DNA from 3 places in the Paraburkholderia sp. Cy-641 genome. Region 1 is predicted to be linked to each of the others. Evidence: riboswitches for the same ligand, from Rfam matches in the RefSeq annotation. Region 1 holds a riboswitch; each other region holds the start of a gene.
What was found. Region 1 has a riboswitch for cobalamin ahead of cobW (cobalamin biosynthesis protein CobW). Riboswitches for the same ligand answer to the same signal wherever they lie in the genome.

Region 1 (9,936 bases):
GGATAGGCTTTGGGCTAACGGCGCTGTTGGGTTGGGGCTGACGGGGCTGAGCCTGGGCTTGGGCCGGGTTGGGACGAAGTCGAAACGAGGCCCAAACCTGGTTCATCCAGACCCGGCTAAAGCGGCAAGCCGGGGCCGCCCCGGCCTTGTGCGCGCCTTACTCGCGCTCCACAACATCACTCTGCGGCCAGCAGTTTTCGAACACGCAATCGGCAAGCGGCAGACGGCTCGCCCAGCGCTCGGTTTCGAGCATCGGCTCGCTGTAAAACCGGTCGACGTGGCCGAGGCACAGAATCGCGACCGGCCGCGCGCCCGCGGGCATGCGCAGCAGCTCGCGCACCGCCTCGACGTCGAACAGCGACACCCAGCCGAGCCCGAGCCCTTCCGCGCGCGCGGCGAGCCACATGTTCTGGATCGCGCACGCAACCGAGGCAAGGTCCATCTCCGGCAACGTGCGGCGTCCGAACACGTGCCGCTCGCGCCCGTCCATCAGCGCGATCACGAGCAGTTCCGCGCATTCGAGCATGCCCTCCACCTTGAGCTTCATGAACTCGTCGCGGCGCTTGCCGAGCGCGTCGGCGGTGGCGAGCCGTTCGCGCTCGACGATGTCGTGCAGGGCCGTGCGCAGGGTTGAATCGGTAATGCGCGCGATGCGCCACGGCTGCATGAAGCCGACGCTCGGCGCGTGATGCGCGGCGTCGAGCAGACGCCGCAGCACGGCGGGATCGACCGGATCGGCCACGAAGTGGCGCATGTCGCGGCGTTCGTAAATCGCGCGATATACCGCGTCGCGCTCGGAATCGTCAAAAGGCTGCGCCATGGAACAGGGCGGCCGTGAAGGCCGGGTTGGAAGGCCAGTAGGCGTGCATATAGGTTGCCACAATCGGGCCCACGCGATAAACCGCCTCGCCGGCGGCGTCGCTGTGCGCGCGTGTGGCGAAGCGCAGCGGCGCGAGCGGCGTGCTGAGCTTCGAGTAGTGGAACGTGTGGCCGGTCAGCGGGCCGTGCAGGCTGTCGATCTGCTGCATGCCGAGCGCGGCGAAGCGCTTTTGCAGCGTCGCGTGACCGGGCACGAGGCCGAGCATGGGCGTGCTCGTGCCGTGCGCGTCGGTCAGCCGGTCGAGCAGATAGAGCATGCCGCCGCATTCGGCGACCACGGGCTTGCCCGCCGCGACGTGCGCGCGGATCGACGCGGCGCTGCGCGCGTTGCCGGCCAGCGTCGCCGCGTGCAGCTCGGGATAGCCGCCCGGCAGATAGAGCGCGTCGATGTCGTCGGGCAGGGCTTCGTCGGCGAGCGGCGAGAAGTCGTGCACTTGTGCGCCGAGCGCTTCGAGCAGCGCGACGTTGGCCGGATAGATGAACGAGAACGCGGCGTCGCGCGCTATCGCGATCCGCTTGCCGTCGAGCAGGCGCGGCAAGACTTCGGGCACGGGCGAGTCGAAGTCGACGGCCGGCGGCAACTCGGCGAGCGCGGTTGCCGCGAGCGTATCGGCCGCGTGCTCGAGGCGCGCGTCGAGGTCGTCGATTTCGTTTGCCTGGTGCAGGCCAAGGTGCCGGTCGGGCAGCGTGATTTCGTCGCTCGCGGCGATGTGCCCGCACCAGTGCAATTCGGGCGGCAGCGCTTCCTGCAGCATCTGCGCGTGGCGCGCCGAGCCGACGCGATTCGCGAGCACGCCATGAAACGGCAGTTCGGGCCGAAAGCGCGCGAGCCCGAACGCGAGCGCGCCGAAGGTCTGCGCCATCGCCTGCGCGGAGATCACCGCGAGCACCGGCACGCCGAACGTCGCGGCGAGATCGGCGCTGCTCGGCGTGCCGTCGAACAGGCCCATCACGCCTTCGATCAGGATCAGATCGGCCTCGGCCGCCGCCTGCGCGAGCAGGTTGCGGCACGCGGTTTCACCGACCATCCACAGATCGAGCGACAGCACCGGCGCGCCGCTCGCGCGCGCGAGGATCATCGGGTCGAGAAAGTCCGGGCCGGTCTTGAACACGCGCACGCGCCGTCCGAGCCGCCGGTGCAGGCGCGCGAGCCCCGCCGTGATCGTGGTCTTGCCCTGGCCCGAGGCGGGCGCGCTGATAAAGAGCGCGGGACAGGCCGGGCGGCGCGTCGCTTCGGGCGCTGACGGCATCGCTCAGAACTCCACGCCGCGCTGCGCCTTCACGCCCTGCTCGCGATACGGATGCTTGATCGCGCGCATTTCGGTGACGAGATCGGCGGCTTCGATCAGCGCGTCCGGCGCATGGCGGCCGGTCACGACGACGTGCAGCATCGGCGCGCGCGCGTTGATGACCGACAGCACTTCGTCGAGCGGCAGGTATTCGTACTTGAGCACGGTGTTCAGTTCGTCGAGGATCACCATCTGATAGTCGCCGCTTTCGATCATCCGGCGCGCCTCGTCCCAGCCCTTGCGCGCGGTGGCGATGTCGGCGTCGCGGTTCTGGGTGTTCCAGGTGTAGCCGTCGCCCATCGTGACGAAATCGCAGTGTGCGATCGCGCCGAGAAAGTCGCGCTCCGAGGTATGCAGCGCGCCCTTGATGAACTGCACGACGCCAAGGCGCATGCCGTGGCCGAGCACGCGCACGGCCATGCCGAACGCGGCCGTGCTTTTGCCCTTGCCGGTGCCGGTGTTGACGATCAGCAGGCCTTTCTCGACGGTCGCGGCGGCCTGTTTCTTTTCATGGCCCTCGCGGCGGCGTTCGGTCATGCGTTGATGCGATTCGGGATCGGTTTTCATCGAAGGTCCTGTTGGGGAGTGTCGGGTTGGGTTGGAGCGGTGTCGGCGTCGCTGCTGGCCGAGGCGATCGCGACGGTAACGCCGTCGTGCACGGTCTTGGGTACGAGCAGGCGCGCGGGCTGTGTGGGCGATGCAGCGGCTGACGCAGCCGCCAGGGTCTGCGCCGCGAGCAGCGCGCAGGGTTCGCAAACGCCATCGACGCCGAGATGCGTTTGCGCGGCCAGCGACGGCGTGGCGACCGGCACCGCGGCGATCTGCTCGCGGCTGAACACCTGCAACGGCAGCGCATGACGCGCGCAGAATTCGCGCAGGCCCGCTTCGTGGGCTTTGGCGTCGAGCGTGGCGACGGCGTGAATCTGTTCGAAAGAAGCGACGCACGCGTGCGAGCCGAGCGCGGCGCGCACCGCCGCTTCGATCTGTTGCGCCGAACTGCCGAGGCGACAGCCGATGCCGACGCCGAGCGTCTTGCCCGGGCGTCCGGTGTGTCGAGCGGCATCGGCTTTGGCTTCGGCATTCGCGTCAGCGCAAGAGGCCTCGTGCCCGGCGCTGGCGAGCGAGGCGCGCGTCATCGCGGCATGCAAGGCAAACGCCTCGCGGTAATGGAAAAAGGGCGGCTGCCTGCAAGGGCGCACGCGGCAAGGAAGATCGAGGTCATGCGGTACTGCGAATCCGGGCTTGGACCATCGCGCGGCGCGTTGCGTTTTCGCGGCGAAAACCCCGTGGAAAAACGCCACGCGCGGCGCGGCCATGCTTGAACGCCATCACATCCGTTCCCCGCGGATTCCGGCGGCCGGCAACGCAGCGATGAACGCGGCGCCGCCTCCGCGTCTGGCCGGTATCCGGGCTGGCGGCCTCACGCGCTTTGCCTTCCCGTCCGGATTCATCGGACAGTGGCGCGAAAAACGCATGTGCGACGCGGCCGGAACGGCGCTCGCGTCGCAGGTCGCTTACCGTTGCGGGGACAGCACAGATTGAACGCATGACGCGCTGCCTGTTTCCCGTTTAACTGCACACGCGAGCGCATGTGCGGGCACCAAACGCGCGCATACGATAGCACATGGCGCCCCGCCGGATAAGCGCGCGCGGCGCTTCACGCGGTGTCCTTTCCTTGACTGCGCATGGCCGTGGGCCTACACTCGCACGCACTTCTGGTGCTCGCGCGCGCATCCATGCGCGTGCAGTTAAACGGGAAACAGGGAGCCCACCTGCTCTGGAACGGGCCAACCTGTGCTGTCCCCGCAACGGTAAGCGAAAAGCGGTATCGGCTGCATGGCCGGCCACCGCGGAGCCGGCTTCGATGTCCACGCGCAAGGCTGCGTCGGCATATCACCACTGGTCGAGAAACCACTCGGCCGGGAAGGGGAAGCGGCGCTTTCGCCAGCCCGGATACCGGCCCGAAGATGCAGGACGGACGCCACGGGGATGCGGCGTCGCGTTCACGACCTCACTTTCCGCTTTCTGTTTTCCGTTGTCGCGGCAACGCCGGCGCTCGTTCCGGCATGCGCGGCGCAACGCCTTCGGATGAACCTCACGATGCAAACTCAATTGCGCAAGATCCCCGTCACGATCGTCACGGGCTTTCTCGGCAGCGGCAAAACCACGCTGCTGCGGCACATTCTTCAGCATGCGGGCGGCAAGCGCATCGCGGTGATCGTCAACGAGTTCGGCGAACTCGGCATCGACGGGGAGATCCTCAAGGGTTGCGGCATCGGCTGCGATGAAAACGGCGTCGAAACCGAAGGGCAACTGTATGAACTCGCGAACGGTTGCCTCTGCTGCACCGTGCAGGAAGAGTTTTTTCCGGTGATGGAAAAGCTCGTCGAGCGCCGCGGCGAAATCGATCACGTGCTGATCGAAACCTCGGGTCTCGCATTGCCGAAGCCGCTCGTGCAGGCGTTCAACTGGCCGCAGATCAAGAACAGCTTCACGGTCGACGCGGTCGTGACCGTCGTCGATGGTCCGGCTGCCGCGAGCGGCCAGTTTGCCGCGAACCCGGTCGCCGTCGATGCGCAGCGCAAGGCCGATCCGAATCTCGATCACGAATCGCCGCTGCACGAGCTGTTCGAAGATCAGTTGTCCGCGGCCGATCTCGTGATCCTGAACAAGACCGACCTCGTCGACGATGCGCAGCAGCGCGCGGTCGAAGCGCTGATTCGCGGGGAGATTCCGCCGCAGGTGAAGATCGTGCGCGCGCAGCAGGGCCAGCTCGATCTGCACACGCTGCTCGGGCTCGAAGCGGCTTCGGAAGAGACGATCCACCTGCGCCACGATCATCACGGTTCCGCCGACGATCCCGACCACCACCACGACGAATTCGATTCGGTCGTCGTGGAAGCGCGCGTGTCGTCGCGCGACGCGGCGATCGCCGCATTGCAGACGCTTGTCGAAGGCCACACGATTTATCGCGTGAAGGGCTTTGCCGCGTTGCCGGGCGCGGCGATGCGCCTCGTGATTCAGGGCGTGGGGCGGCGCTTCGACAGCTATTTCGACCGGCGCTGGCAGGCCGGTGAAAATGACGGCGGCGCGCACGCCGGCAGCCGTTTCGTGCTGATCGGCGAAGACCTCGATCAGGCCACGCTGCAACGCGCGTTCGACGCGGCACTCGACGCCGCCGCTCCTGCGCCCGCGAGCGTTGCCGCACACCAGGCGTAAGCGCTCATGCATCTGCTACGCACGACGCCGGGCGGTTTCGTCGACGATACGCAGGGCGTGATCCGTATCGATCAGCAGCCTGCCGATATCGTCGTGCTCAGTTCCGCCGACACCACGCTGTCGCTGCTCGCGAGCGTGGTGCCGCGTCTCGGCGACGGCTTCCCGAGCCTGCGGCTCGCCAACGTCACCTATTTGCGGCAGCCGGCGTCGGTCGATTTCTATCTCGACGACGTGTTGCAGCATGCACGCGTCGTCGTGGTCGATCATCTCGGCGGCGAGGCTTACTGGCCGTACGGCATCGAGCAGGTCGTCGCGCTCGCGCAGCGCAGGCAGCAAACGCTTGCGATGTTTTCCGGCGATTTGCAGGAGGACCCGAACCTGCTCGCGCGCAGTACCGCGAGCGCCGAGCTGTGCCATCAGTTGTGGCGTTATCTGCGCGAGGGCGGCCCGCAGAATGCCGAGGCGTTCCTGCGCTGCATCGCCTATCGCGCGCTCGATTGGGGACGCGAGCCCGAGCCGCCGCGCGCGTTGCCGGCCGCGTCGCTCTATCATCCCGCGCACGACACGCCGACCATCGCCGACTGGCAGGCGCGCTGGCGCCAGGACGCGCCTGTGGTCGCGATTCTGTTCTACAAGGCGCATCTGCAGGCTGCCAATACCGCGGTGTTCGATGCGCTGATCGACGCGCTCGAAGCGCAAGGGCTCAATCCGCTGCCGCTCGCGATCACGTCGCTGAAAGATGCGGTGAGCCGCGAAGTCGTGCAGTCGCTGTGCGCGCAGCACGATGCTGCACTCGTGCTCAATACGACCGCGTTCGCCGCGTCCGCGATCGACGACCCCGAGCCGCTCGCGCTGGCCGGCGACGCGCCGGTGTTGCAGGTGATCCTGAGCGGCGGCAATCGCGAGGACTGGCTCAAGGACAATCACGGCCTCAATTCGCGCGACATCGCAATGCATATCGCGCTGCCGGAAGTGGACGGCCGCATCATCACGCGTGCGATCAGCTTCAAGGGGCTCGCCTATCGTTGTCCGCATACCGAGGTCGACGTGGTCCGCTATCAGCCCGACCTCGAACGCGTGCGTTTTCTCGCCGAACTGAGCCGCCGCTGGTGCCGTCTACGTTCGCTCGACAATGCGGACAAGAAGCTCGCGCTGATTCTCGCGAACTATCCGATGAGCGAAGGGCGCATCGGCAATGGCGTCGGGCTCGATACGCCGGCTTCGGTGGTCGGCATTCTGTCGATGCTGCGCGGCGAGGGCTATCGTGTTGGCGAATTGCCCGAAAACGGCGCTGCGTTGTTGCAGAAACTCACCGAAGGCGTGACCAACGATCCCGTTGTGCGCGATCTGCGTCCAGCCTTGCAAAGCCTTGCACTCGACGACTACCTCGCGCATTTCAACGCGCTGCCGGCGAGCGTGCGCGACGCGTTGATCGCGCGCTGGGGCCTGCCCGAGCAGGACCCGACGCTGCGGCGCGGGCGCTTCATGATCGCGGGCTGGCGCTGCGGGCACGTATTCGTCGGCATTCAGCCGGCGCGTTCGCGCGAGCAGGGCGATTACGCGAGCTATCACGATGCCGAACTCGTGCCGCCGCATGCGTATCTCGCGTTCTATTTCTGGCTGCGCCGGCAGTTCGGCATCGACGCGGTCGTGCACGTCGGCAAGCACGGCAACCTCGAATGGCTGCCCGGCAAGAGCGTCGCGCTGAGCGAGGCGTGCTGGCCCGATCTGATTCTCGGGCCGATGCCGCATCTGTATCCGTTCATCGTCAACGATCCGGGCGAGGGCAGCCAGGCCAAGCGGCGCGCGCAGGCGGTCATCGTCGATCATCTGATGCCGCCGCTCACGCGCGCCGAAAACTATGGACCGCTGCAGGACCTCGAACGCCAGGTCGACGAATACTACGAAGCGCTGATGGTCGATCCGCGCCGCGCGAAGCTGCTGCGCCGCACGATTCTCGCGACGATCGTCGAGCACCGCCTGCACGAGGAACTGAGCCTCGCCGCGCCGAATGGCCAGGATGATGAAGACGCGCTGCTCACGCGCGTCGATGCGTGGTTGTGCGAACTGAAGGAAGCGCAGATTCGCGATGGTCTGCATACGTTCGGGCAATCGCCGGCCGGCGTGCAGCGGCGCGATACGCTGCTTGCGCTCGGGCGCTTTCCGATCGGCGATGGACAGGGGCGCAGAGCGGGGCTCGTCGACGCGCTGGCGCGCGATCTGCGTATTGATCATCTGTTCGATCCGTTGACGGTCGATTGGGCCGGGCCGTGGGACGGTCCGCGCCCGGCCGTGTTGCAGCGGGTCAGCGACGCGCCGTGGCGGCATTACGGCGACACGCGCGAGCGGCTGGAGATGCTCACGGCGGAGTTGTTGCTCGGGGTGTGTGGTGTGGGCAGCGATGAAGCGGATGGCGCGCGTGCGGCTCCATCGTTTGAGAGCAACTTGCCGCAAGCGGCGCTAGTTATCGAACGTTTGCGCGACGACGTGCTGCCGCGTCTCGACGCCTGTGGCCCGCAGGAAATGCTGCAACTGAAGCGCGGCCTCGAAGGCCGTTTCGTGCCGCCGGGGCCGAGCGGCTCGCCGTCGCGCGGACGGCCCGACGTGTTGCCGACCGGCCGCAACTTCTATTCGGTCGACACGCGCGCGGTGCCGACGCAAGCGGCCTGGGCGCTCGGCCTGAAATCCGCGCAGCAGCTGATCGAGCGGCATTTGCAGGAACATGGCGATTATCCGCGCGCGATCGGCCTGTCGGTATGGGGCACCGCGACGATGCGCACCGGTGGCGACGATATCGCGCAGGCGCTCGCGCTGCTTGGTGTGCGGCCGAAGTGGGCGCCGGGCAGCCATCGCGTGACCGACTTCGAGATCATGCCGATCGAAGCCTTCGACCGTCCGCGTATCGATGTGACGTTGCGCGTATCCGGTTTCTTCCGCGATGCGTTTGCGAACGTGATGCATCTGTTCGATGCGGCCGTGCAAGCCGTCGCCGAACTCGACGAACCCGAAGCGTTGAATCCGATCCGCGCGCGCGTGCTGCGCGAGCGCGATGCGCTGATCGCGCGCGGCATGGAGCCGGCCGAAGCGCGCAAGCGGGCCGGCTGGCGCGTCTTCAGCGCGCGGCCCGGCGCGTATGGCGCGGGTGTGCAGGAGATGATCGACTCGCGCCACTGGCAGACCGACGCCGATCTCGCGAACGCGTATCAGGCATGGGGAGGTTACGCGTACACGCAGAAAAGCGCGGGCGAGGCAGCGCAGCACGCGTTCGGCACGCGTCTCGCGGCAATGGACGTGGTGCTGCAAAACCAGGACAACCGCGAGCACGACGTGCTCGACTCGAACGACTATTACCAGTTCCAGGGCGGCATGGTCGCGGCGGTACGGCATCTGGCCGGCCAGCAGCCGAGCGTCTATCACGCCGATCACAGCAATCCGGCCGCGCCGCGTGTGCGTACGTTGCGCGAGGAGATCGCGCGCGTGATCCGCTCGCGGGTGGTCAATCCGAAATGGCTCGATGGCGTGAAGCGCCACGGTTATAAAGGCGCGGCCGAGATCGCGGCGACCGTCGATTATCTGTACGGCTACGATGCGACCGCGCGCGTGGTCGCGGATCATCAATACGCGCTCGTCGCCGACGCGTATCTGAACGATGCCGATACGCGCGCGTTCATGCAACGGCACAATCCGCATGCGCTGCATTCGGTCTGCGAGCGTCTGCTCGAAGCGATGCAGCGCGGGCTGTGGCAGGCGCCCGGCGACTATCGCGCGCAGGTGGAGCAGCATCTGCTCGCGAGTGAACAGCAGATCGAAGGAAGGCAGAGATGAATGGGGTGACGCGAGAGGCGGGCGAGATGAGCGGCGTGGATACGGTATCGGGCACCGCATCGGGTTCGGCCCGGCGGCCGGCTTTTCCCTTCGCCGCGCTGATCGGCCAGGCACCGTTGCAGCAGGCCTTGTTGCTTGCGGCGATCGATCCGGGCCTCGGCGGCGTGTTGATCAGCGGGCCGCGCGGCACGGCGAAGTCGACCGCGGCGCGCGCGCTCGCCGAATTGCTGCCGGAAGGACAACTCGTGAATCTGCCGCTCGGTGCGAGCGAGGATCGGCTGATCGGCACACTCGATATCGAAACCGTGCTGCGTGACGGCGCGGTGCGCTTCTCGCCGGGGCTGCTTGCGAAGGCGCATCGCGGCGTGCTGTATGTCGATGAGGTCAATCTGCTGCCCGATGCGCTCGTCGACGCGTTGCTCGATGCGGCGGCGAGCGGCGTGAATACCGTCGAACGCGATGGCGTATCGCATAGCCATGACGCGAGCTTCGTGCTGATCGGCACGATGAATCCCGAAGAGGGCGAGTTGCGGCCTCAACTGATCGACCGTTTCGGTTTGATGGTCGAGTTGCGCAACGCGTTCGAGCCGTCGACACGGCAGGCGATCGTCAAGGCGCGGCTCGCGTTCGATCATGATCCGGCGGCATTTTGTGCCACTCACGCTGAGCAGCAGGCCGCGTACGTGCAGCGGATTCGCGCGGCGCGCGCGGTGCTGCCGCAACT
Region 2 (9,936 bases), on a different contig from region 1:
GCCCGCCTTCGCGGCCGAGCGGCGCGCGCTCAACACGATCAACTACCGGCTTGCCGCGCTGACGCCGCACCTGTGGGTCACCTACGCGCTGATCGTGCTGAACCTCGTCGTTTTCATGGCGATGTACGCCGCCGGAGCCGACCCGTTCAAGCCCCATCCGAGCACACTGCTCGACTGGGGCGCGAACTTCGCGCCCGATACGCTCAGCGGCGAGCCGTGGCGTCTGGTGAGTGCCCTGTTCGTCCATGCGGGCCTCGCTCACCTCGTGTCGAACATGCTCGTGCTCTATGCGCTCGGCCGGCTGACCGAACGTTTGTACGGCAACGCGCGTTTTCTCGCGCTCTATCTGTTCGCCGGGCTCAGCGCCAGCATGTTCAGCATCTTCGTGCATCCCGCGCTCAGCACCGTGGGGGCGTCCGGCGCGATCTTCGGCGTGGCCGGCGCGCTGCTGGTCTACGTGCTGCGCTATCGCAAGGAGTTGCCGAAGACGCTCGCGGAGCGCAATCGCAGCGCGATGTGGGTGTTCATTCTCTTCAATCTCTATAGCGGTCTGGTGCATCGCGGCGTCGACAATGCCGCGCACGTCGGCGGCCTGATCGGCGGCATGCTGATCGGCGCGCTGCTTGCGCGGCCGCTCGAACCCGTCGCGCGTGAGCGCCGCTCGCGCACGAGCCTGCTGGCGTCGACGCTGGTGGGGGGCGCCGCGCTCGGTGCGTTCGCCTATCCGCTTACGCACATGAGCGCGGCGAGACTCGAAGATGCGCAGTTCGAGAAAGTGCTGTTCGACATGCATCCAGCCCAACTGAAAGCGCTCGCGGACCTCGACGCATGGCGGCACATGCGCATGGCGTCGCAGGTCGAACGGGACGTGGCCTCGAACCGGCTCATCACCGATATCCTGCCGGAGTGGGACGCCCTCTACACGGCGATCGACCACGCGAAGCTGCCGCCCCGGTCGCCGCGCACCGCGATGCGCACGGCGCTACTGCGCTATCTCGACGACAACCGGCAGATCTTCCACCGTGAAGCGGTGCTGCTGACGCATCCGCAGGAGACCGACGACGCCACGCAGGCTCCGATCCGCGCGCTCGCCAAGGATGCGCGCGACCAGATCGATCTGGTCACGAAGCTTTCGCATGGGCGCGTGGTGCGCCCGCCTGGCGCCGAGCGCAAGGAGAGGCAGGAGCGCCCGTGAAGGCGCTGCTGAGGCGTTGACGAAGCGCTGATGACGCGTTGAGAACAGCGGCCCCATGCAGGCAGACCTAGCGCCTACCCTGCACGCACACGCGACATGCCCCCTGCCGCCCGCCACGCTCAAGCGCCCTTCGCGTACAACGTCGACTCCGCGAAGCCCTCGGCGGCCAGCACCTCGCCGACCAGAATCAGCGCGGTCCGTTCGATCGACGTCCCTGCCACCTTGCCGACGATATCGTCGAGCGTGCCGGTGATCTTCTCCTCGTCGGGCCAGCTGGCGCGATAGATCACCGCGATCGGACAGGCGCCGCCGTAATGCGGCCGCAACTCGTCGACGATGCGCGCGAGATGCCGCACGCCGAGGTGAATCGCCAGCGTCGCGCGATGCCGGGCGAGATCGGCGAGCTGTTCGCCCTCGGGCATCGCCGTCTTGCTCGCATAACGTGTGAGGATCAGCGTCTGCGAAACATCGGGCAGCGTCAGTTCGCAGCCGAGCGCGGCCGCGCAGGCGGCCGTCGCGGTCACGCCGGGCACGATCTCGTACGGAATGCCGAGTTCGCGCAGACGGCGAATCTGCTCGCCGATCGCGCCGTATAGCGACGGATCGCCCGAATGCACGCGCGCGACGTCTTGCCCCTTCGCATGCGCGGCTGCGAGCAGCGCGACGATCTGGTCGAGATCGAGGTCCGCGGTGTTGACCACCTGCTCGGCGCGATGTCCTTCGAGTACCGCGGCCGGCACGAGCGAACCCGCGTAGAGAATCACCGGGCAGGCACGCACGAGCCGCTGCCCTTTCACCGTAATCAGCTCCGGGTCGCCCGGACCCGCGCCGATAAAAAACACCGTCATTCAAGACTCCAAACGTTATTCAATGAGCTGTTGCGCCGACCGCGCCAACCGTACGCAATGCGTCAAGCAGATCGGCAACGGCGGCAAACTCGCGCTCGGCCGGCGGCAGTGGCGGACGCCGCAGCATCACGACCGGCAGGCCGCGTTCGCGCGCGACTTCGAGCTTCGCCTCGGTCGCGCCACCGCCGCTGTTCTTGCTGACGACCACGTCGAATGCCTGCAGCGCGAACAGCGCGCGCTCGCCATCGAGCGTGAACGGCCCGCGCGCCGCGAGCGTGCGCGAGCGCGCCGTGTCCGGGTGCGGGTCGAGCACGCGCACGGTCCAGAACTGATGCGGCGGGATTTCGTCGAGATGCGCGAGCGGTTCGCGCCCGAGCGTGAAGAGCGGCCGCCTGAACGGCGCGAGCGCCGCCGTCAGTTCGTGCCAGTCGCCGACCATGCGCCAGTCGTCGCCGGCTTGCGGCTGCCACGCCGGACGGCGCAGTGCCCAGCACGGCACGTGCGCCGCGCGGCTCGCCTGCGCCGCGTTGGCGCTGATTTGCGCCGCGTACGGATGGGTCGCGTCGATCACGAGCCCGATCCGTTCGCTTTCGAGGTAACGCGTGAGGCCGTCGGCACCGCCGAAACCGCCGACGCGCACCGCGCACTGCAAATCGTCGGGCACCTTGCCGAGACCCGCGAGACTGTACACGTGCGTGGGGCCGAGCCGGCGCACGATCTTCAGCGCGTCGCCGGTGCCGCCGAGCAGCAGAACCCGCATCATCGCGCGGCTCCGACCAGCTTGCCCTGGCGATCGATCGCAAACGTCTCGACGCCGACCTGCGGCGGCACGATCTCACGCGCGACGGCCAACGCGCGCGCGCAGACGATATCGCCGAGCGGCACCTGCTGCGCATGCGCTAGCGCGAGCGCCTGCTGGCTCGTGTTGGCCGCGCGCATCGCGGCTTGCAGCGCGGCGTCGGCGCCATGCGCGGCGGCCCATGCCGCAAGCTGTTCGAGGTCGATGCTCGAATTGCGGCTATGCAGATCGAGATGGCCCGCCGCGAGCTTGCTGAGCTTGCCGAAGCCGCCGCAGATGCTGAGCCGCTCGACCGGCGCGCGCTTCATATGCTTTAGCACCGCGCCCACGAAATCGCCCATTTCGATCAGCGCGATATCGGGCAGGCCGTAGTGCGCGCGCATCGCGTCCTCGCTCGCGTTGCCGGTGCAGGCGGCGAGATGCGTGTAGCCGTTCGCGCGCGCGACGTCGATGCCCTGATGGATCGACGCGATATACGCCGAGCACGAAAACGGCCGCACGATGCCGGTCGTGCCGAGAATCGACAACCCGCCGAGAATGCCGAGGCGCGGGTTCATCGTTTTCAGCGCCAGTTCTTCGCCGCCCTCGACGCCGACCGTCACCTCGAAGCCGCCGCGGTACGCGTGCTGCGCGGCGAGTTCGCTCAGATGCCGCGTCATCATCTGGCGTGGCACCGGGTTGATCGCCGGTTCGCCGACCGGCAGCGTGAGCCCCGCGCGCGTGACCGTGCCGACGCCGGGCCCCGCGCGAAAAATCACGCCGGGCTCGGGCACGAGGCGCACGCGCGCGAAGACGACCGCGCCGTGGGTCACGTCGGGATCGTCGCCGGCGTCCTTGATCGTGCCGGCTTCGGCGATCCGTCCGCTGTGCGGGCTTGCTTGCGGGTTTATTTGCACACCCGCTTGTTCATTGTCATGTTCGTTGCCATGCGTGCCCGTTAACCCGCTGTCCTGCGTCCCGCCCTCATCGCCCCGCGCCACGAACCGGCAAAACACGAGCCGCATCGGTACATGCTGGCCCTTCGGCAGCACGATCTCGGCGACCTCGCTGACCACGCCCGCGAGCAGCAGCCGCGCCGCCGCGAGCGAGGTCGCCGTCGCGCAGCTACCGGTCGTGTAGCCGCTGCGCAGCGGCGCCGGCTGTTCGGGAGTCTCGTCGCGCATCACGAATCGGCCGACCGGTTATCCGGCGACGCATCGGCCGGCTTCGTCGCTTCGAGCAGCGTGATCGGCAACGCCTGGCGCCACGTGTCGAAACCGCCGAGCGGTTGCGCCTGCGCGAGCGCGATACGCGTGAGCGTGCCGCCATGCTGCTCGCGCCATGCGACGAGCGCCGCCTCGCCTTGCAGCGTGACCGCATTGGCGACGAGCCGGCCGCCGTTGCGCAGACTCGCCCAGCAGGTGTCGAGCACACCGGGCTCGCTCACGCCGCCGCCGATAAACACCGCATGCGGCGCGGGCAGCCCCTGCAACGCGGCGGGCGCGCGGCCGGCCACGAGTTGCAGCGCCGGCACGCCGAGCGCATCGCGATTCCGCTCGATAAAGCCCTGGCGCATCTCGTGCGCTTCGATCGCAATCGCGCGGCAGGCCGGATGCGCGCGCATCCACTCGATGCCGATCGAGCCGCTGCCCGCGCCGACGTCCCACAGCAATTCGCCGGGCGCCGGCGCGAGGCGCGCGAGCGTGATCGCGCGGATATCGCGCTTGGTCAACTGGCCGTCGTGAATGAATGCGTCGTCGGGCAGGCCGCCGCTCAGTGGCAGACGCGGCGCATGCGCGGACGCGCGGCAGTCGAGCGCGATCAGATTGAGCGCGGCCATCTCGCCGGCCGGCCATTGATCGGCGCGGCCCTCGATGCGCCGTTCCCGCTCGCCGCCGAGATGTTCGAGCACGCTCATGCGCGTCGCGCCGAAGCCGCGCGCGACGAGCGCGGCCGCGAGCGCCGCAGGCGTGCCTCCATCGGCGCTCAGCACGAAGAGGCGCGCACGGTCATGCAGATGCGCGTTCAGCGCCGCGAGCGGCCGGCCCACCAGCGACACCGTCGCGACGTCCTGTAACGGCCAGCCGAGCCGCGCGGCCGCGAGCGACAACGACGACGGCGCGGGCAGCACGCGCAACTCGCCGGCCGGCAACTGCCGCGCGAGCGTCGCGCCGACGCCGAACAGCATCGGGTCGCCGCTCGCCAGCACGCACACCGCGTGCGGACGCTCGGCGAGCAGCGGCGCGAGATCGAACGGACGCGGCCATGCGGCGCGGCGCGCGGCAAGCCGCGCCGGCAGCATCGCGAGATGCCGCTCGCCGCCATACACCACCGAGGCGCCAAGCAAAGCACGCCGCGCGGGCCGTCCCAATCCGGCGAAGCCGTCGTCGCCAATGCCCACCACGGTCAGCCATGCCGGCATGCATCCATCCTCATCGTTTGTCGTTGGAAAAGCGGTTGAAAAGGCGCTTGGAACAGGCTCAAAAACAGGCTCAAAGCATGCCCGAAACGCCTACGAAAGCCGTCCGGCAGCGCGGCCGGCGAAGCCTTCGAAAGCGCGCCGAGGCGCGCCAGTCAAAGCGCCCAGCCTCGTTGCGCGGTTCGAAAAAAGGCATAATACAGCCGCCGGCGCCCTTCGGGGCCCAAGAGGGAACACAGTAACGATGTGGCTGCCCCCGCAACTGTATGCAGCGAGTCCGCCTGCGCCACGCGCCACTGGTTCGACCGGGAAGGCCGCGGCGGACCATGACCTGCGAGCCAGGAGACCTGCCGGCGCAACTGTTCGTGCCAGCCAACATCGGGCGGGGTGTACCGATGCCGCAGCAAGGTCCGCGACGCGGCCTGCTCGGGCCGTTGCGCGACGCTATTCCCGGTGTCCGTCTTGAATCGAGCTTCGCCCTCAACCGTTTTGCCCCACGCGCTTCCGATGTCGCGGCCCTCGGCGTGTCCGGGGCTGCTGCGCATCGTCGCCGCGCGCGACGGCGGCCTCTGCCGGATCAAGCTGCCGGGCGGCGAACTCGGCGCCGCGCAGGCGCGCGCGATCGCCGAGGCGAGCACGCGGCACGCGAACGGCGTGATCGAGTTGACCAATCGCGCGAATCTGCAGCTGCGCGGCGTGCGCGAGCGGCATGAGGCGGCGTTGAGCGGAGAGTTGATCGAAGCGGGGTTGGGGCCGGGGGCGGGTTCTCTGTGCGCTTTTGATCCTGCTTTTGCTCCTGCTTCCGGTTCGGCCGCTGGCTCTTGCTCTTCCCCGCTCGACGCGAACGACGCAAACGCTCCTCCGGACACCACCGCTCTCGGTTTCGCCGACGACATCCGCAACGTGATGACCAGCCCCACCGCCGGCCGCGATCCGTCTGCGTTGATCGATACGAGGCCGTTGTGCGCCGAATTGCTCGCGCTGCTGCAAGACGAGGCGCGCTTCGCGGCGTTGTCGCCGAAATTCGCCCTGCTGCTCGACGGCGGCGAACGGCTCGCGCGGGTCGATCATCCGCACGATGTGTGGCTCGCGGCGTCGGCGGATGAAGGCGGCGTGCGCTTCGTGTTCGGGCTCGCGGGATGCCCGGGAGATGGGGCGGACCTTGGTGCCGACACCGGCACTCGCCGCGACCTCGCCGGCCCCCGCCCCCTTGCTGCCGTTGCACCATCGCATGCCCTGGCGCTCGTACGCGCGTTGCTGCACACGTTCCTCGATCTCGCCGACGCCAACGCCGACACCCACGCCACCCGCATGCGCGACCTGCTCGCCACGCACTCCGCCGACGCGATCCTCGAACACGCGCAGCGCTACGTCGATTTCCCGCTCGCCCGCGACGCCTCGCTCGCGCACTGGCAACGCCCTCTTCGCGCTGACGCCGCGCTGCGCCTCGGCGCACACGCACAGCGCGGCGCACACACCTGGCACGTCGGCGGCCAGCCGCCGCTCGGGCGTCTGAGCGCCGCGGCGCTGCAGGGCCTCGGCGCGCTCGCACAGCAATACGGCAACGGCACGCTGCGCATCACCCCGTGGCAAAGCGTGCTGCTGCCCGACATCCCGACGCAGGCCGTGCCTGCCGTCCTCGCGCAGCTAGGCGCGCTCGGCCTCGCCTGCGATCCCGCCCAAGCCATCACGCACGTGATCGCCTGCACCGGCTCGCCAGGCTGCGCGAAGAGTCTCGCCGACACCAAGGCCGACGCGCTGCAACTGGCCGCGCGACTGCCCGCCGGCGTCGACGTGCATCTGAGCGGCTGCCCGCGCTCGTGCGCGGCCGCGCATTGCACGCCGTACACGCTGCTCGCCGCCGCGCCCGGCGTCTACGACCTTTATCGACGCGACGGCCGCTCCGGTTTCGGCCACTGCGTCGCACCCCCACTGACGATCGACGAGGCCGCCGACCTGCTCGCGCGTCTCGTCAGGAATAAACCCGATGCTTGATTACATCCGCGACGGTCAGGAGATCTATCGCCAATCCTTCGCGACGATTCGCGCCGAGGCCGACCTGTCACGCATTCCCGCCGACCTCGAAAAACTCGCGGTGCGCGTGATCCACGCGTGCGGCATGGTCGACGTGATCGACGACCTCGCGTTCTCCGCCGGCGCGGGCACGGCGGGCCGCGTGGCGCTCGCGCAAGGCGCGCCGATCCTGTGCGACGCGGGCATGGTTGCGCAGGGCATCACGCGCGCGCGGCTGCCCGCCGACAATGCGGTGATCTGCACGCTCACGCACATGAACGTGCCCGCGCTCGCGCGCGAGATCGGCAATACGCGCTCGGCCGCCGCGCTCGAGCTGTGGCGCCCGCACCTCGCCGGCAGCGTCGTCGTGATCGGCAATGCGCCGACCGCGCTGTTCCATCTGCTCGACATGCTCGATGCGGGCGCGCCGCAGCCCGCGCTGATTCTCGGCTTTCCGGTCGGCTTCGTCGGCGCGGCCGAATCGAAGGCGGCGCTCGCGGAAAACAGCCGCGGCGTGCCCTACGTGGTCGTGCACGGACGGCGCGGCGGCAGCGCGATGGCGGCCGCGGCGGTCAACGCGCTCGCAACGGAGATCGAGTAAATGACGGCACAGGTGACGACTCAAACGACAACTCAAGCGACCTCCCTGGCGACGCGGCATACGGCAACCCGGGGCCGGCTGTTCGGCATCGGCGTCGGCCCCGGCGACCCCGAACTCATCACGCTGAAGGCGCTGCGTTTGCTGAAGGCCGCGCCGGTGGTTGCGTACTTCGTCGCGAAGGGCAAGAAAGGCAACGCGTTCGGTATTGTCGAGGCGCATCTGGACGAGGCGCAGCAGCATCTGCCGCTCGTCTATCCGGTCACGACCGAGGCGCTCGAACCGCCGCTGTCGTATGAAGCGATCATCGCGGACTTCTACGACACGGCCGCCGAAATCGTCGCCGGCCATCTCGACGCGGGCCGCGACGTCGCCGTGATCTGCGAGGGCGATCCGTTTTTCTACGGCTCGTACATGTACCTGCACGACCGGCTGGCCGCGCGCTACGACAGCGAAGTCGTGCCGGGCGTGTGCTCGATGCTCGGCGGCGCGGCCGTGCTCGGCGCGCCGCTCGTGTATCGCAACCAGAGCCTCTCGGTGCTCTCGGGCGTGCTGCCCGAGGACGAATTGCGCCGCCGTCTCGCCGATGCCGACGCCGCCGTCGTCATGAAACTCGGCCGCAATTTCGACAAGGTGCGGCGCGTGCTCGACGACCTCGGACTCGCCGGGCGCGCGCTCTACGTCGAACGCGCGACGATGGGCAATCAGCGCATCGTGCCGCTTGCCGAGGTCGATCCGATGGCCTCGCCGTATTTTTCGCTGCTTGTCGTGCCGGGGCAAAAATGGCAAGGATGAACGTGCCGGCCATCGTGATTCTCGGTGCGGGAGCGTTGGAGACCGCGCGGCGGATTCAGGCGGTTTATGAGAGGCGCGGCGCACAGGCTATATGCGCTGCTGACGCGACACGCAGTGCCGACGCTGCCCGTGATGGCGATGCGGCTTGCGGTACGGCTATCGCCGATCGCGGCGTTCAACCTGCTCGCACCGCTCCCGCTCGCTGCGAAATCCACGCGCTGCAAGGCCGCGTAGGGGTCGGGGACGGGGGCGGGGCCGACGTCGCCTACACTGAACTCGGCGCGCACCTGCGCGAACTCTATACGCGCGGCACGCCGATCGTCGTGCTGTGCGCGGCCGGTATCGTGATCCGCTGTCTCGCGCCGTTGCTGTCGAACAAGGGCGCGGAGCCGCCGGTACTCGCGGTCGCCGAGGACGGCAGCGCGGTCGTGCCGCTGCTCGGCGGCCTCGCGGGCGTCAACCTGATGGCGCGCGAAATCGCCACGGCCCTGACCGTGCAGCCCGCGATCACGACGAGCGGCGAGTTGCGCTTCGGCACCTGCGTGCTCAATCCGCCCGAGGGCTATGCGCTCGCCGATCTGGGTCAAGGCAAGCGCTTCGTGTCGGATCTGCTCGCGGGGGCAAGCACGCGCATCGAAGGCGAGGCGCCGTGGCTCGACGACGCGCAACTGCCGCGCGATGCCCACGCACGGCTCGCGATTCGCGTGACGCCGCATGCGTGGGATGGCCGCGTGGATGAACTGGTGATTCATCCACGGAGCGTGGTGGCGGCGGTGGTGCTGGCGGATGCGTGGGGCAGTACCGATGCTGCTGAGCAAGCGCAGGCTCGTACTGCCGGCGCGGCTGAGGAAACCGGTGGCGATGCCGGTCACGCCAAGGCCAAAGCCAGCGATAACGCGAGCGGCACGGCAACTGACCGTGCTGCTGCGACCTCTATTGCGACCGCTACCGCCGAAGCCAACGCCCATACAGGCCGCACTACCGCTCAGCCTGCCGCGATGGCTGACAGCGCCCCGGCCGAGTCCGTTACCCAATCCGCCGAAGCGATCGCCGCACACGTACGTGCAGCCCTCGACGCACACGGCCTCGCCGCGCTGTCGCTAGCGGCCTTGCTCGCGCCGACCGCGAGCATGACCCACCCCGCGCTGGCGCAAGCCGCGGCGCTCCTGAACGTGCCGCTGCGCTTCGCCGACGCAAGCTCCGCGGCGGATCGCTCAACCCCCGAGGCATTGCTGCATGCTTCGCTGCGCGTCCCGCATAAGACGCTGAATGAAGCCATACCCAACACAC
Region 3 (9,936 bases), on a different contig from region 1:
TTGCCCTCGGCGCGCACGTAGTCGAGCGTGGCCAGATAGCTGATCGCCATCGCGCGGCTCGCGCCGTGCGCCGCGATCATCAGACCGGCCGCGCGTGACGGCGGCAAGGCCGCGAGCGTTTGCCACTTCAACGCGAGCGCGACGACGAGCGCGATCGCACCGAATGCGCCGACGCGCGAGTCGTGCATGATGCGCAACACGTCCTCGCGCGAATAGGCGCCACCGAACGCATCGACGCAATCGGCGAGACCGTCTTCGTGAAACGCGCCCGTGACGAGCAGCGACGCGGCCATCGACAGCAGCACCGCGACGCCCGCCGGAAATACGCGCAACGCGGCGAGATAGACGAGCGCGCTCAAGCCGCCGATCAATACGCCGACGAGCGGAAAGTAGCGCGCCGCCGCATTCAGATAATGCGGCTCGTAGCCCACCCAGCGCGGCACGGGCACGCGCGTGAAATAACCGAGCGCCGTGAAGAAGTAGCGCAATTCCGCGAGCGGGTTCATGAGCGGGGCGAGGTTCGCGTCACGTCACGCCTTGGGTCACACCTTAGGTCACACATCATCCCTCGCGATCGGCCACGCCGGCCGAGTCGAAACTCGCCATCTCGTTGACGAAGGCCGTCGCCGCGCGCAGCAGCGGCACCGCGAGTGCCGCGCCGGTGCCCTCGCCGAGCCGCATGTCGAGCGACAGCAGCGGCTGCGCGCCGAAATGATCGAGCATGCGCCGATGCCCGGCCTCGTTCGACGCATGCGCGAACACGCAGTACTCGCGCACCTCGGGTGCGAACGCATCGGCAACGAGTAGCGCCGACGTCGCGATGAAGCCGTCGACGAGAATCGTCATGCGTGCTTCGGCGGCCGCGAGATACGCGCCCGCCATCATCGCGATCTCGAAGCCGCCGAACGTCGCGAGCACGTCGAGCGGCGCCGGCGTTGGCGCGTGATGCGCAAGCGCCGCCGCGAGCACGTTGCGCTTGCGCGCGAGCCCCGCGTTGTCGAGACCGGTGCCGCGCCCGACGCATTCGTCGAGCGGCACGTCGCACAAGCGGCTCATCAGACACGCGGCCGACGAGGTGTTCGCGATCCCCATCTCGCCGAAGCCGATCACATTGGTGCCGAGCGCCGCGTGATGACGCACGCGCGCCGCGCCCGCCTGCAAGGCGGCCAGCGCCTCGGCCTGGGTCATCGCCGGTTCGTGCGCGAAATTGCGCGTGCCCGGTGCGACAGGAATGTCGACGAGCCCTTGCGTCGTCGGCAACGGCGTCGCGATGCCCGCATTGACCACTTCGAGCTCGATGCCCGCGACGCGGCTCAGCGCATTGATCGCCGCGCCGCCCGCGAGAAAATTGGCGACCATCTGCGCGGTCACCGCTTGCGGATACGGGCTCACGCCTTCGGCGGCAATGCCGTGATCGCCGGCGAAGACGATCATGGCCGGGCGCGCGACCGTCGGATGCGTGCTGCGTTGAATCAGCCCCATCTGCCGCGCGAGCGTTTCCAGACGGCCGAGGCTGCCGGGCGGCTTGGTCCGCGTATCGATGATGTGTTGCAGCTCGGCGCGCAGCGTCTGATCGAGCGGAGCGACGTTGGGCAAACCGGCCGGGCGTGGAAAGCGAGTCATAGGTATAAGCGGAAATCGCCGCAAAAGAATGTCGGAATAAAAAAGTCAGCCTGATGCAATGTCATGATCGGCATGCGATTCATGACGCATACGCGGCGCGGGAATCAGCGCCTCGTGCTCGCCGTCGCGAATCAGAATCAGCGGATAGCCGAACGCGCGGCTCGTCAATTCGGGCGTCAACACGGCGCGCACCAGGCCGGCGCATGCGCCGCCTGCTCCATCGAGCAGCAATGCGTGCGTCGCGAAGCGGCGCGCGAGATTCAGATCGTGACACGAAAACAGCACACAGCGCCGCGGTTCCTGCGTCCATGCAACGAGCGCTTCGAGGCAATCGATCTGATGATGCAGGTCGAGATGCGACAGCGGTTCGTCGAGCAGCAGAAGCGGCGCATCCTGGCACAACACGGCCGCCAGCGCGACACGTTGGCGCTCGCCGCCCGATAACGACAGCACATCGCGCGCGGCGAAACTGCCCAGGCCGAGCCGTTCGAGCGCCGCCTGCGCGGCCGCGCGATCCGCGTCGCGCTCCCACCCCCAGCCGCCGAGATGCGGAAAGCGGTTCAGCATCACGATGTCGAGCACGCTGGCGCTGAACGCATCGTGCGCGCTTTGCGGCATCAACGCGCGGTGCCGTGCGAGCGGCAACGGCGGCCAGTCGGCAAGACGCCTGCCATCGAGTTCGACGTGCCCCGCCGACGCCGGCCGCAGCCCCGCGAGCGTGGACAGCAGCGTTGTCTTGCCCGCGCCGTTCGGCCCGGCGACGCACCAGATTTCGCCGGCATGGAAGGTCTGCGTGAACGCATCGAGCAAGGTGCGCGCGCCGGCGCGCAACGTCACGCGTTGCGCGCTCAGCGCCGAAGCCGGGACGGTATCGTGGGCGCGTGTCATGGACGCCTCTTCAGCAGCATCCAGAGAAACACCGGCACGCCGACCAGCGACGTCATCACGCCGACCGGCAACTGCGCGGGCGCAATCACAGTGCGCGCGACGAGATCCGCGCCCATCACCGCGACGCCGCCGCCGAGCGCGGCCGCCGGCAACAGCATGCGCTGATCGTTGCCGAACGCGAGCCGCAGCATGTGCGGCACCACGAGGCCGACGAAGCCGATCGTGCCCGCCGTCGTCACGGCAGCGGCAGCCGCAAGCGAGGCCACCAGGTACACGCGCAGACGCAACGGCATGACCGCAACGCCCAACGCCTGCGCGGCCGCATCGCCGCGCAGCAGCACGTTCAGGCGCGGCGCGGCGGGCACGATCACAAGCAGCGCGAGCAGCAGCGCGACGAGCGCGGTCCACGGCAGCGCGCCGCCGTTGAGGTCGCCGGTCAGCCAGAACAGCATGCCGCGCAAGCGGCTGTCGGGCGCGAGATTGAGCAGCAGCGTAATCAGCGCGCCCCACCCCGCCGCGATCACCGCACCGGTCAGGAGCAGCCGCGGCGACGTGTCCTGCGGTTCGCCGCGCCATAACTCGCGCCGCGCGAGGCCAAGCACGAGCAGGATCGACACCAACGCACCGGCGAACGCACTCGCATCGACGATCCACCATGCGCCGCCCGCGATCATCGCCACGAGCGCGAACGTCGCCGCGCCGCCCGATACGCCGAGCACATACGGCTCGGCCAGCGGATTGCGCAACAGCACCTGCAGCAGCGCGCCGGCGAGCGCGAGCAACGCCCCGCACGCGAAGCCCGCGAGCGCGCGCGGCAAGCGCAACGTACGCACGATCTCGCCGGCGAGGTCGTCGGCGCGCGCGGGTCCGGCATGCCACGGCATCAACGCGGCCAGCACGCGCGATGGCGCGAGCGGCACGCTGCCGAGCGCGAGCGACGCGACCAGCACGGCCAGGGCGATGACCGCGAGTCCGAGCCAGATCGCGGCCGCGCGCCTTGCGTTCATCGTGCGCATGGTAGGCGTGACGTGGCCGGCAGCCGGCAGCGAGCCCGGCGCGCGATTCATGCGCGCGCGCTCACGCCGGTGCGTGCGTTACTGCTGCTGCCAGCCAAGCGTGACGTAGGCACCGCGTCGCGGCGAGTTATACGAGTAGGCCGTTTCATAGTCCTTGTTCAGCAGATTCTCGATTTGCGCGCTCACGTACCACGCTTTCGTGATGTTGTAGCGCGCCGACAGATTCACGATGCCATAGCCGCCCAGATTGCCGGTGCTGTCCACGCGCGGGCCGCTCACGATCCACTCGCCGCCCACGCGCCAGCCGCCGATGCTGCGATTGATCGCGAGCGAGCCGAAGCGTCGCGCGCGCCGCACGAGGTCGACGTCGTTGTCGAGATCGACGGGATTCTGCAGCGTCAGCGAGGCGCGCACGTCGGTCTTGCCGACATGCCCGCTCCACGATCCTTCGAGCCCCTGCACTTTCGCGTGCCCGACGTTCTCGGCCAGATAGATGCCGGGGATCGTCTGCACGTAATCGATCAGATTCGTATAGCGCGTCTGAAAGGCACTGACACGCACCACGCCGAGCAGGTTCGATGCGTACTGCAAACCCGCTTCGACCGAATGACTGCGCTCGGGCCGGATCGACGGATTGCCGCTCAACGGATAGTACAGATCGTCGAAGCTCGGCGCGCGGAACGCGTCCGAATAGCTTGCGGTTGCCTTCCAGTGCGAGGTGATGTCGAAGCCATAGCCGAGATAGTAACTGTTCGCCCCGCCGAAATCGGAGTACTGGTCGCGCCGCACGTTAGCCTGAATCTGATTGCGGCCGAAGCGCGCGGTATAGCCCGCGAATACCGAATCGACGTGACGGTTGGGCGCCGCGAACGTATCGGAATCGAGGCTCTGATCGAGATGCTCGTAGCCGAGTTGCAGCTTCTGGTTCGCGGCCAGCGCGAAATCGTTCTGCCAGGTGTACTGGCGATTGTCGGTATCGAAGCGGCCGTTGTCGATGCCGTTGGTATTCGACACGCTGCGGTCGTCGCCCTCGGCGACCGTGAAATGCGTGGTCCACCAGTCGGTCAGCTTGCCGTTCGCGAACACCGAGACCTGACGCACCTTGCTATAGAGGTTGTTCAGATCGGTCGGCTCGCCATAGGCGTTGTCGTAGCTGTTGTTGCCGTTCGACTGGAAATAGGTGACGCCGGCGTCCCACCTGTCGCTGAACTTGTGACGCAGCGATGCCGAGAGGCTCTCGTTCAGATTGCCGTTCGCGTTCGGATTCGCGCCGGGCGCTTGCAGCGGATCGAGCGAGGAAAAGCCATCGGTTTTGGTGCGCGCGAGCGAGATGCTGAAGGTCGTGCGGCCGTCCTGATCGAGCGCGCCATTGACGCCGATGGTTTGCGTCTGCGTGTGATAACTGCCGTAGCCCAGCGAAAAATTGAAGCGCGGCGGATGATCGCCGCCATCTTTCGTGAACACCTGCACGACGCCGCCAATCGCACCCGAGCCGTACAACGCCGAGACATTGCCGTTCACGACCTCGACGTGATCGACCTGGTCGAGCGGAATCTGCGCGAGTTGCGCGGAACCGAGGCTCACCGAATCGACGCGCACGCCGTCGATCAGCACCAGCGATTGCGTCGACGACGCGCCGCGCAAAAAGAGGCTCGTCGTCGAACCGGGGCCACCTGTACGCGAGATTTGCGCGCCGGGCGCGAGCTGCAGCAGGCCGGGCAGATCGGTCGCGGTCGTGTCGGCAATGTCCTGCTGATCGAACAGCGTGGTCGGCGGGATCGTATCGGCGAGTGCCTGCGGTCCGCGTTCGGCGGTCACGACGACTGGCGAGAGTACGGTGGCCGGCGGGTTCGCGCGGGGGCTCGCATCGGCATCGGTATTCGCATCGGCGGACGCGCTCGAAGCTGAAGCCGATGATGCGGCCGACGAAGCAGCCGGCGAAGCAACGGGCGATGCAACATCGGCCGGCACGGAAGACGCCGCCGACGCGGCAGCCGTGGTCCCGGCAGTCTGCGCATGCACGACGGGCGGCAGACCCGCGAACGCGAGCAGCGCCGCGCGGGCGAAGGGGGACAGCATGGGTGAGAGTCCTGTGGATAGCGTGCGCAGCCCGCTTCCCCGCAGGCCGCCGCGTAACGAGGCGCCCCCGATGTTTAACGTTTTCGCGGGGGACGTCCTCTCCCTCTGGCCGGTATCCGGGCTGCGACACATCGGCCCCGCCTTCCCACGCGTGACGCGCAGTGGCACACTTGCAGGTTAAGCTTCGACCTGCAATCAGGACCGACCTGCATGACGAGATGCGGTCGCTTACCGTTGCGGGGGCAGCGCAGGTTCGCGCGTGCCGGTGTCGAACCCCGCGCGCGCCCTGCTTCCCGTTTAACTGCGCGCGCCGAAAAGCGCGCGCGGGCACCAGAGTGCGGCCAGTTTAGGAGCGACCCCGGCGAGCGTCAAGAAAGGTCAATCCCTGCGCGAGCCGTGCCGTTGAGTGCAGGTTATTGTCCGATCGACGAGCGGTTTTTCATCTTATGGTCGGGAAAATGCTTGCATAAAGCCAAGTTGTTACGTCTCGAAACGAGACAATTGTCGGAACCTGTAACATTCCGCGCTAAAATGCGAGGTCTTTAGAGGACGCAGCACATGCTCACCGAACTCGAATCACTCTCCCAGAACATCGGCAAGCTGATTGCGATCAGCCAGCGCCACCATGAAGCGCGGCTCGCGCTCGAAGAACAACTCGCGCACACGCGTGCCGAAGTCGAAGCCACGCATGCGGAACTCGCGCAATTGCGCGGGGAGCGCGATGCCCTGCAGGCGGAACGCGATGCGCTCTCCGCCAAGATCGACGACGCTCAGGTGCGCCTGAATGCGATTCTCGAGAAATTGCCGCGTGCCCGCGCGAGCAGCGAACCGGATAACCAGCTCGATCTGCTCGACTCCGCTCAACCCGAACCCGAGGAAGCGGAAAGCGACGTGAGCCGCCACGGAGAAAACGCATGACCACCAAGCAGATCGAAGTATCGATTCTCGACGTACCGTATCGTCTCGCCTGCTCGCCGGAAACCGAAGCCGCCCTGCTCGAAGCGGTCGCACGCGTCGATGCGGAAATGAAGAAAATCCGCAACGGCAGCAACGTGCGCGGCACGGATCGCATTGCCGTCATGGCCGCGCTGTCGCTGGCATCGGAACTGCTTAAGCTGCAAAACAGCGTGCGACACGGAGAAGCATTTCCCGCTGAAGAAATCCGGCGTACAATGCAGCAAATGAACGAACAGCTCGGTACTGTGATTGAACAGTACAGCTTGCAGTAAGCGGTCACAGCCGGCTTCGAACCCAATGTCGAACCGGTCGTGAATTCAACGAAGTAACTTGAAACGCAGTACTTTTTTGCAAAGCGGGTGTGCGGTGTTGGTAAAGCACATGAGCACCTCTCGCAAGCGTTTGAGTTCTTCTGTTAAAGTTTGAACTGCTGTAGCTTCATCGGTTTAGCTTCCCTGCCTGGTTCGCCAAGGTCATATATTCCTTGAACCAATGCCATGTGCACGGTTGCGGAAATTTGTAGCACGGGCGTGCGCGTCACTCTGTCTGATGTACCCGAAGTGTTGCTAACTGCGACCAATTCTGAACCCCCGGTTCAGGATGCCGGCCTAGCGGCTAAGGCGGGGACCTTATCTGGAACGGCATCGTACTTCGGTTCGATGCCGTTTTTCTTTGGGCTGCGTTTTCCGGTGCTGCTTTCAGGTGCTTTTTGCAGGCGCCGGTTCGCGCGCGTCGTTCAATCCCTCACGTTCAATTCGATTCATGCGCTACTGGCTGATGAAGTCCGAACCGGACGAAGCAAGCATCGACGATCTCGCCAACGCACCGCATCGCACGTTGCCGTGGACCGGCGTGCGCAACTATCAGGCACGCAATTTCATGCGCGACACCATGCAGATCGGCGACGGCGTGCTCTTCTACCATTCGAGCTGCCCCAAGCCCGGCATCGCGGGCATCGCGGAAGTGTCGTCCACCGCGTATCCTGACCCGACCCAGTTCGATAACAAGAGTCCGTACTACGACGCGAAGTCGTCGCAGGAAACGCCGCGCTGGATGCTCGTCGACGTCGTGTTCAAAAAGAAGATTCCGCTGATTCCGCTTGCTGCGCTGCGCGAGCATGCCGAGTTGCAGGACATGCGTGTGCTCGCCAAAGGCAACCGTCTGTCGATCACGCCGGTGACCGAAGCCGAATGGCGTTTCATCACAAAACAGCTTGTTTGAGGGCATATCCGGCGTTCGCTCGTGACTTATGACGAACGGGTGAACGCACCGTGTTGTTCTCCACATGGCGGATAACGCCGAATTAGGGAACCAAGACAACGCGAGCCGCGCCTAATGATCGGACACGCGTGTTGCAGGGCTCATTGAAGGGCTTCGCCTGGCCGGCGAGCCAGCCCGTCGCGAAAGCGAACCCGCAACCCCTACGCCATCACATGTCACTTGTGTCACACGTGCACAACCTGTTCATACAAGGAGTTCAACAATGACGAAACAAGCCGCACGGGCCCTCGCACTCGCTCTCGCCTGCACCGCGCCTGTCGCGCTCGCGCTGACCCCGACCCTCGCGCGCGCGCAAAGCGTCATGCCGCAGCCCGCGGGCGTGCTGTCGCTCAATGCGCAGGCGAGCGCGGAAGTCCCGCAGGACGTCGTCGACATCACATTGTTTTACGAGCAGGAAGCGAGCGATCCGTCCTCGCTCACGGCCACGCTGAACGAGCGCGCCGACGCCGCCTTGCAGAAGGCGCGCGGCGTCAGCGGCGTAACGGCGCGCACGGGCGCATTCTCGATCTTCCCATCCACCGATCGCGATGGCCACATTTCGACGTGGCGCGGCCGCGCCGAAGTCGTGCTCGAATCCCGCGACTTCGGTTCGGCATCGAAGCTCGCGGGACAGATGGCATCGATCATGCAGGTCGGCAACGTGAGTTTCTCGCTGTCGCCGGAAGCGCAGCGTGCCGCCGAGCAAAAGCTCACCGGCGAGGCGATCCGATCGTTCCGCGAACAGGCCGCTTCGTCGGCGCAGGCATTCGGCTTTAATGGCTATTCGATCCGCGAGGTCAATGTGAATCACGGCGGCGTCATGCCGCGCCCGGTCATGATGATGAGCGCGCGTGCCATGGGCGCCGAAGCGAAGAGCGTGGCGCCGATGCCGCTCGAAGGCGGCACGTCGACGGTGACGGTCAACGTGTCGGGATCGGTGCAGATGAAGTAACGCGCGCGCGGGAACGCAAACGCGCAAACACACATACCTGCAAGGAAAAACGCCACGGCATGTCTTCATGCCGTGGCGTTTCTATTTGCAGGTCCTGAAAACTCTAAAGGTTCTAAAGACCCACCGCGCCAACCGCCACGCTGCCCGACAAGACAAGGCAAACCGTGGCGCGCGGCTCGACGGATCAACCGCATCGACCCAAGGCTCAGCTCGCGCTCACCGCCTGCGCCGACTCGCGGCGCCCGCGTCGATAGGCCCACACCATCAGGCCGATGCCCGCGAGAATCATCGGCAGCGACAGCCATTGCCCCATCGACAGACCCATTGCGAGCAGGCCAAGGAAATCGTCCGGCTCGCGTGCGAACTCGACCGTAAAGCGTGCGAGGCCATAGCCGATCAGGAACATCGCGGAAATCGCGCCGAGCGGCTTCGGCTTGCGCGAGAAGAAGATCAGCACGAAGAACAGCGCCACGCCTTCGAGCGCGATCTCGTACAGTTCCGACGGATGCCGCGGCAGCATGTGATATTGCGCGAACACTTCGTTCAGATGCCATTGCGCGGCCAGTTGCGGATGCGCGGTGAGCCATGCGGCATCGTCGGGCGCGGCGCCCGGAAACAGCATTGCCCACGGCGAAGCCGGATCGGTCACGCGGCCCCACAGCTCGCCGTTGATGAAGTTGCCGAGGCGCCCCGCCGCGAGGCCCGTGGGCACCATCGGCGCAACGAAGTCGGTGACTTGCAGCCACGAGCGCTTGCGCTGATACGCGAACAGGATCATCGCGAGCGTGACGCCGAGAAAGCCGCCGTGAAACGACATGCCGCCTTCCCACACCTTGAAGATGTCGAGCGGATGCGCGAAGTAGAAGCTCGCCTTGTAGAACAGCACGTAGCCGAGCCGGCCGCCGAGGATCGTACCGAGCACGCCGTAGAACAGCATGTCGTCGATATCCTTCGCGCTCCAGCCCTGCGCGGCGACGTACGGCAAACGCAGCCGCAGCCGGCCGACGACGATCGCCGCGATGAACGCGACGAGGTACATCAGGCCATACCAGCGCACGGCGAGCGGCCCCAGATGAATGGCGACGGGGTCGAAATTGGGGTGAATAAGCATCGTGTGGTTATGGGCAGTTCAGGTTCAGGAATGCTTCTACAGCAGAGGTT

Region 2: it holds a riboswitch for cobalamin, as region 1 does, so the genes downstream of both, cobG (precorrin-3B synthase) here and cobW (cobalamin biosynthesis protein CobW) in region 1, are expected to answer to the same signal.
Region 3: it holds a riboswitch for cobalamin, as region 1 does, so the genes downstream of both, F3J20_RS20455 (TonB-dependent receptor) here and cobW (cobalamin biosynthesis protein CobW) in region 1, are expected to answer to the same signal.

What each region holds. Positions count from the first base shown of each region.
Region 1 covers NZ_VWWM01000010.1:2,564-12,499, reverse strand. The annotation lists gene bluB (5,6-dimethylbenzimidazole synthase) at 158-820, opposite strand; gene F3J20_RS07750 (cobyrinate a,c-diamide synthase) at 804-2,129, opposite strand; gene cobO (cob(I)yrinic acid a,c-diamide adenosyltransferase) at 2,133-2,735, opposite strand; gene F3J20_RS07740 (cobalamin biosynthesis protein) at 2,732-3,304, opposite strand; gene F3J20_RS31805 (hypothetical protein) at 3,311-3,490, shown strand; cobalamin riboswitch at 3,548-3,788, opposite strand; cobalamin riboswitch at 3,868-4,148, shown strand; gene cobW (cobalamin biosynthesis protein CobW) at 4,269-5,387, shown strand; gene cobN (cobaltochelatase subunit CobN) at 5,394-9,212, shown strand; gene F3J20_RS07725 (AAA family ATPase) at 9,239-9,936, shown strand, end outside.
Region 2 covers NZ_VWWM01000003.1:76,268-86,203, forward strand. The annotation lists gene F3J20_RS02655 (rhomboid family intramembrane serine protease) at 1-1,195, shown strand, start outside; gene cobM (precorrin-4 C(11)-methyltransferase) at 1,315-2,043, opposite strand; gene F3J20_RS02665 (cobalt-precorrin-6A reductase) at 2,063-2,806, opposite strand; gene F3J20_RS02670 (cobalt-precorrin-5B (C(1))-methyltransferase) at 2,803-4,005, opposite strand; gene cbiE (precorrin-6y C5,15-methyltransferase (decarboxylating) subunit CbiE) at 4,005-5,243, opposite strand; cobalamin riboswitch at 5,431-5,610, shown strand; gene cobG (precorrin-3B synthase) at 5,748-7,235, shown strand; gene F3J20_RS02685 (precorrin-8X methylmutase) at 7,228-7,854, shown strand; gene F3J20_RS02690 (precorrin-2 C(20)-methyltransferase) at 7,855-8,646, shown strand; gene cobJ (precorrin-3B C(17)-methyltransferase) at 8,634-9,936, shown strand, end outside.
Region 3 covers NZ_VWWM01000038.1:1,447-11,382, reverse strand. The annotation lists gene F3J20_RS20475 (adenosylcobinamide-GDP ribazoletransferase) at 1-506, opposite strand, end outside; gene cobT (nicotinate-nucleotide--dimethylbenzimidazole phosphoribosyltransferase) at 562-1,623, opposite strand; gene F3J20_RS20465 (ABC transporter ATP-binding protein) at 1,669-2,511, opposite strand; gene F3J20_RS20460 (iron ABC transporter permease) at 2,508-3,578, opposite strand; gene F3J20_RS20455 (TonB-dependent receptor) at 3,606-5,606, opposite strand; cobalamin riboswitch at 5,696-5,956, opposite strand; gene F3J20_RS20450 (ATPase) at 6,165-6,524, shown strand; gene F3J20_RS20445 (cell division protein ZapA) at 6,521-6,835, shown strand; RNA gene ssrS (6S RNA) at 7,013-7,194, shown strand; gene F3J20_RS20435 (EVE domain-containing protein) at 7,326-7,784, shown strand; gene F3J20_RS20430 (SIMPL domain-containing protein) at 8,047-8,775, shown strand; gene lgt (prolipoprotein diacylglyceryl transferase) at 8,981-9,886, opposite strand; gene F3J20_RS20420 (LysR family transcriptional regulator) at 9,923-9,936, opposite strand, start outside.